One region of the Paenibacillus sp. FSL F4-0243 genome, then DNA from elsewhere that is predicted to be linked to it. Evidence: a T-box and tRNA genes for the amino acid it is inferred to sense, from the RefSeq annotation. Region 1 holds a T-box; the other holds one or more tRNA genes.
The links. The T-box of region 1 lies ahead of pheS (phenylalanine--tRNA ligase subunit alpha). A T-box ahead of a tRNA ligase gene usually reads a tRNA of that ligase, here a tRNA-Phe.
Positions count from the first base shown of each region.

Region 2: it has a tRNA-Phe gene. The T-box ahead of pheS (phenylalanine--tRNA ligase subunit alpha) is inferred to sense a tRNA for this amino acid. The anticodon was not compared.

Region 1 is NZ_CP150151.1:1,875,733-1,879,091, forward strand. It holds gene NSS87_RS08380 (hypothetical protein) at 1-1,507, opposite strand, end outside; T-box leader at 1,777-2,063, shown strand; gene pheS (phenylalanine--tRNA ligase subunit alpha) at 2,124-3,158, shown strand.
Region 2 is NZ_CP150151.1:144,918-148,276, reverse strand. It holds gene ugpC (sn-glycerol-3-phosphate ABC transporter ATP-binding protein UgpC) at 1-287, opposite strand, end outside; gene NSS87_RS00730 (helix-turn-helix domain-containing protein) at 402-1,496, opposite strand; tRNA gene NSS87_RS00725 (tRNA-Lys) at 1,646-1,718, opposite strand; tRNA gene NSS87_RS00720 (tRNA-Tyr) at 1,724-1,809, opposite strand; tRNA gene NSS87_RS00715 (tRNA-Phe) at 1,819-1,891, opposite strand; tRNA gene NSS87_RS00710 (tRNA-Asp) at 1,958-2,035, opposite strand; tRNA gene NSS87_RS00705 (tRNA-Thr) at 2,049-2,124, opposite strand; tRNA gene NSS87_RS00700 (tRNA-Val) at 2,158-2,233, opposite strand; tRNA gene NSS87_RS00695 (tRNA-Met) at 2,242-2,318, opposite strand; tRNA gene NSS87_RS00690 (tRNA-Ser) at 2,349-2,440, opposite strand; rRNA gene NSS87_RS00685 (23S ribosomal RNA) at 2,523-3,359, opposite strand, start outside.

The sequences.
Region 1 (3,359 bases):
TGCTGCTAATATCACTCTCACCAGCTTTAATGACGCTTGTAAATGCAGGAAGCTGCACAGAGGTCGATTTCGTGTTGCGAATATTGATTTTAGCTACAAGCTGATCTTTGTCTGCCCAAGGTAGCCGCTGGATGTTCTCAAGCTTGACAGCAAATGTGCCGTGACTGTTCTCCACTGCGTATTCTGTATCCTGCCAATTGTTAGTTTGGAGTGTGTAAGGAATCTGATAATAGGCCGCAGGAAAAATGATCTTACCCTCTACAGTGGGTTCAGTCATTTGCAGCTGTAGCGTTCCTTGAGCGATCGTTAGCGGAACTTCTGCACTGAGCTCAATTATTTTTTCTTCAAGGGGTTTGAGTGTAAGGTTAGCGAAAGCCTTCGTGTCCACCGGAAAGCTGTATCCTTCAGCGGCTTTAACGGTAAACTCATAAGCAGGCAAAGTAATCGCCTTGTTGCCGCTATTTTTTACTCGGAATTGCAGCGTCCACTTCGCGGTGCCGTTGTCGGCATAGACATTGGCGTTTTTTAACTGCGTCTCGACAGTATTATTGTTAATCGTAAGCTTCTTGATGACATTGCTGGCTACGACAAGATCTGGTGTGGTAGCAGCGGGAAGGTTATAGGTGACGATGGGCAAAGCTAATTTTAATGAGGTATCTTCTGCAGCAAACTGCAGAGTCATATTGTCTGTCTTCATATAAGAGGGGATTTCCGTCATGTAGTAGATCGTCTTTTTTTCCTGTGGCTGTACTTTGTAGTTACTGCTCGCATCATCAAGCGTTAATTCAAATACAGATCCTCCTGCGGATGCGAGGTATCCCTTAAGTCCAGGATCACTTAGCACTTTGGTTCCTTGATTGGTTAAGCTCACACCTACTTTGGCGTATACCTTACCGTTATATTTGTAAATTTGCAGACTTTCCGTTTTGGTTGTTACGGGCTGATTATTCAAGGTTATCTTTTTACTTTGGCCTCTAGCGACCGCTTGTGAAAAAGCAACAGGCATGGTGAAGGTCCCCAGCTTTTTTTGATAATCGGTACTGCTGAAATCCCAACCGAATACTGAAATCTTCACTCCATTTAAAGATGTGGATTTACCGACGTTTACGTAATAGGTTACGGATTGACTGCTTTTGGAGGGGATAGATTTGATGGTTGCACTGCTGGTTACTGGGCTTCCTTGGATAACGGTTCCTCCGGCAGTTGTTACTTTAGAGAAATAGTCCACAAGATTGATGCTGCTTCCGCTCCCATTGTTATAGCTGAGGGTGTATGTAAGAATATTGCCGCCATCCTGAGTCAAAAAGCCAACATCGGTCAGCTTCACACTAAAGTTACTCTTTAAAGCTATCGAGCCGAGTTTATCCAGAGTGGATACAGTGGTGGCAGTTGCTGTTTTGGTGGATGAAGTAGTCGTTGATGCCGCGTATGCTCCATACGCTGAAGCTTGACTCAGAACTGCTGCGCTAAGTATGATCACAGCTACTTTTGTTCTTCGTGCATGCATGTAATTCCCTCCCGGTATGAAAGTCCTTGTATTTTGAAGGTGATTTATGATTGAGTACAACCATGCCTTCTTAATAATGGAAATTATCAAGCTCCGCTGAACGTTAGCTGAAAAAAAGTCCCCAAAATGGCTCTGAACCTTAAAGCCAGCTTAAAGCCAGATAAAAATTGCCCTAATTATGCTTGAACTTGTCAAAACGACAGATTTTGCATATAATAAACAGACATATCTCTTGCATAAAAGAGATACCTGACAATTAGATTGAATTGTGAAATGCAGTGATGGAGAAGAGTACACAGTGCCTGACTTACAGGGAGGAGACGCCGGTGATTGAGAGCGTTTCTAGGATACAGAGCTGTCGAAGTTCACTCCGGAGCAGTTCCTTGAATTCCTTAAGATTGCCTTGTAAGGAAGCGTAGGGGAAACCGGTCACAGACCGTTATTTCTGTATAAAGTGAGATAGGTATCTGTCCAGCCAAAAGAGGGAATGAAGCTCTTAAGGGGAACAGATCAGCTTGTCTAACAAGGGTGGTACCACGGTCTTTTCGTCCCTTACCGGGAGGAAAGGCCTTTTTTTGTTGAACTAGACAATGATTGAAGGGGGCTGTACACGGCCATGAAAGAGAAGTTGGAAGCATTGAAGGTTGAGGCGCTGGCTAAGTTGCAGGAGGTTATGGATCCACAGGTTTTGAATGACCTAAGAGTGAAATATCTCGGTAAAAAAGGCGAGCTTACAGAAGTTCTACGTGGTATGGGAGGACTTAGTGCTGAGGAGCGTCCGGTTATCGGGCAAGTAGCGAATCAGGTGCGTAGTGCCATTGAGGAGATTATTGGAACGAAGCAAGAGGCTTTTCAACAGCAAGAGACTCAGCAACGTCTGCAGGCTGAAAAAGTAGACGTAACCCTGCCAGGTCGCCGCATGCAGCAAGGGGGCGTTCACCCGCTTAGCAGAGTGGTTCAGGAAATTGAGGATATTTTCATTGGTATGGGCTACCGTGTGGCTGAAGGTCCGGAAGTGGAGACCGATTATTATAACTTTGAAGCCCTAAATCTGCCTAAAAATCACCCGGCTCGCGATATGCAGGATTCCTTTTATTTAACGGATGACCTGCTTATGCGTACTCAAACGTCTCCGGTACAGATTCGTACTATGCAGGCTATGAACGGTGAAGTTCCAGTTAAAATCATTTGCCCGGGTAAAGTATTCCGCCGCGATGATGACGATGCAACGCATTCCTTCCAGTTCCATCAAATTGAAGGTTTGGTTATCGGAAGCAACATTCGGATGAGTGATCTGAAAGGTACCTTGCAGCAATTCGTACAAGAGATGTTTGGCCCGAATACAGACATTCGTCTTCGTCCGAGCTTCTTCCCATTCACCGAGCCAAGCGTTGAAGTGGATGTAAGCTGCTTCAAATGTGGCGGCGATGGCTGCAGACTGTGCAAGCAAAGCGGATGGTTAGAAATCCTTGGCGCCGGCATGGTGCATCCAAATGTTCTGAAAATGGGTGGCTATGATCCTGCTAAGTATAGCGGCTTCGCATTTGGTATGGGTGTTGAGCGGATTGCTATGCTTAAATACGGCATCGATGACATCCGTCATTTCTATAACAACGATATGAGTTTTGTAAAGCAGTTCAAGGGCGTTTAGATTTTTGGTGGGCGAGCTGGCTGGCGGGTTAGGAGTAAGTAGCAATTGGGTTACTGATCTTGCTTAATAAAAGACTATTAATAGAAGGAACGGAGAGGAATTTTGGAACTGTAGAAGCGCCAGCATTCGCCTTTATCCTCGGATTTCTACCGCGAGAAGCGGTTCTAATCAGGAAATCTGAGGATAACAGCGATCGGAAGT
Region 2 (3,359 bases), 1.7 Mb from region 1:
TGGTATACGCTCATATGCGGATACAGGGCGTAGGATTGGAATACCATCGCGATATCGCGGTCTTTAGGTGCAACGTCATTAACTACACGATCGCCAATGTACATTTTACCTTCGGAGATTTCTTCCAAACCAGCGATCATACGCAAAGTTGTGGATTTACCGCAACCGGAAGGTCCAACCAATACTAGAAATTCCTTATCTTTAATATCAAGATTGATATCGATTACTGTTGCTTTATCTGAACCCGGGTATTTTTTGAAAATATGCTCTAAACGTACGCCTGCCATTGTATTTCCCCCTCGAGTTAATTATTAATTAGTTAATATAAAAATTCTGTTTCCTTGTACATTTATATTACCCCAGTCGGGACACTATGGCTATTTGTAAGGTTCACAAAAAACCTATTTCCTTTTCGTCACTTTATACAAAAGCATAGTAAGCTTCACAATAGCAGCGTCCCCAAAGCTTCGTACATCTGCTCCGGTCTCTTGTTTTATCTTATCCAGACGGTAAAGCAGCGTATTTCGATGGATATACAACTTCTTGGCGGTTTCACTTACATTACAGTCCATCTCAAAAAAAGTCTCCAAAGTCAGCAGCATCTCTTTATCTGATAGTACAGAGGAGTAGTCACCAATTTGTCCAAGCAACTGTTTGCGGCGTACATCAGGAATGCTGTTAACCAGACGTTCCAAATGCAGTTCCCAAGGTAAATGAATATATTCTCCTACTTGAAAAATACGACCGAGTACAATCGTCTCCCTGAGCAAAGCTACAGATCCAGTCAATCCCTTAACAGGGACTATAGCCGGAGCTACTGCCAAATGGAATACCCCTACCCATTCACTAGCTATCAGCTCATGTAACCCCATACTAGTCTGTGCTAGAAGATCATCTACACTCTCTTCTTCATCATCTTTATCATCCCCGCCCGTAAGTAATTCTTTACGAGCTAAAATTAACCATTCCTTCTCTTGAAGGGGAATGAGCAGAATTTCGTTCTCAAAATAGCTACGCAGTAATTTCATCAGTGAACGATAAGAGATCTGTGGACTATGGGCAATCTCACTACTAAGGAGGAATGGAATCATATCTCCGAACAGACGTCCCTTTAGGGTGATCTCATCGGGAATTTCAGTGTCATTCTTCTCTTGCTCTAGCTCCGTGTTCAACCAAGCGCCAAGCTGCCGCGCCTCCACTTCACCTTCTTCTCGAAGACCTGTTGCTTTAAGTGCAATAGCAAAATTTCGAACTGCATAGTTGACCAGTTGTACTTCCAGAGAAGTGAGCCCCTCCATTTCTACCCAGACAGCGGTTATACGTCCGTCACTCTCATACAAAGGTGCCCAGAGATGACCCTCATGGATTACCAGCTGATCCTGTCCTTCTAATCCCATGCTAAAAAGAGAAGCTGAATGCTGCCTCCCTAACTGCTTGATTCCGGTTCTCTTTCCGGTGAGCTGCTCTAATTTTTTCCGCAATGTCTCACTATCCATAGTCACCATGCTCCACCACTTTTGCTCTTTTCGCCTATTTTAGCATATTCTCTTATATTATGTTAATCGCTACAGTAGCGCGCTACTATAATACAACCATAAAACACAAAAAAAGCCACCACCATAAGGTGATGACTTTCTGTTTGGGATGAGCCATGAAGGACTCGAACCTTCGACACCCTGATTAAAAGTCAGGTGCTCTACCAACTGAGCTAATGGCTCATAAATGGTGGGGGATGATGGATTCGAACCACCGAACACGTACGTGAGCAGATTTACAGTCTGATGCGTTTGGCCACTTCGCTAATCCCCCAGGGAAAAGTGGCTCGAGACGGATTCGAACCGCCGACACGAGGATTTTCAGTCCTCTGCTCTACCGACTGAGCTATCGAGCCATATTAAATTGACATAAAAATAAAGTGGTAGTATTATACTTCCCACCCTAGTCTTGTGGAAAAAAATGGCGGAACCGACGAGATTCGAACTCGCGATCTCCTGCGTGACAGGCAGGCATGTTAGGCCAACTACACCACGGTTCCGCATTGATAATAATGGTGCCGGCGAGAGGACTTGAACCCCCAACCTACTGATTACAAGTCAGTTGCTCTACCAGTTGAGCTACACCGGCACGGTGTAAAAAGTATTTCTTAAAAAGTAATAATGGTGGAGGCTGAGGGGATCGAACCCCCGACCCTCTGCTTGTAAGGCAGATGCTCTCCCAGCTGAGCTAAGCCTCCAGGTATTATGGTAGCGGCGAAGGGGATCGAACCCCCGACCTCACGGGTATGAACCGTACGCTCTAGCCAGCTGAGCTACACCGCCACAATAATTAGAAATGCTATGGATTGAAAATGGCGGAGAGAGTGGGATTCGAACCCACGCACCGCTTACGCAGTCTAACCCCTTAGCAGAGGGTCCCCTTATAGCCACTTGGGTATCTCTCCAAACGATATCAGTACCACAGCAATCCAAACAGGAATTTGACTCCCTGAAAACTGAATCCGAATTGAATTTGCGTCTTAAGTATAGGATAAGCCCTCGACCGATTAGTATTGGTCAGCTCCATGCATTACTGCACTTCCACCTCCAACCTATCTACCTCGTCGTCTTCAAGGGGTCTTACTAATTGGGAAATCTCATCTTGAGGGGGGCTTCACGCTTAGATGCTTTCAGCGCTTATCCCGTCCGTACGTAGCTACCCAGCCATGCTTCTGGCGAAACAACTGGTGCACCAGCGGTACGTCCATCCCGGTCCTCTCGTACTAAGGACAGCTCCTCTCAAATTTCCTGCGCCCACGACAGATAGGGACCGAACTGTCTCACGACGTTCTGAACCCAGCTCGCGTACCGCTTTAATGGGCGAACAGCCCAACCCTTGGGACCTACTTCAGCCCCAGGATGCGATGAGCCGACATCGAGGTGCCAAACCTCCCCGTCGATGTGGACTCTTGGGGGAGATAAGCCTGTTATCCCCAGGGTAGCTTTTATCCGTTGAGCGATGGCCCTTCCATGCGGTACCACCGGATCACTAAGTCCGACTTTCGTCCCTGCTCGACTTGTAGGTCTCGCAGTCAAGCTCCCTTATGCCTTTGCACTCTTCGAATGATTTCCAACCATTCTGAGGGAACCTTGGAACGCCTCCGTTACTCTTTAGGAGGCGACCGCCCCAGTCAAACTGCCCGCCTGACACGGTCCCCGTACCCGGTAAGGGTACTAGGTTAGAACCTAGATACGATCAGGGTGGTATCCCAACGGCGCCTCCACCGAAGCTTGCGCTCCGATTTCTACGGCTCCCACCTATCCTGTACAGATCGTACCCAAATTCAATATCAAGCTGCAGTAAAGCTCCATGGGGTCTTTCCG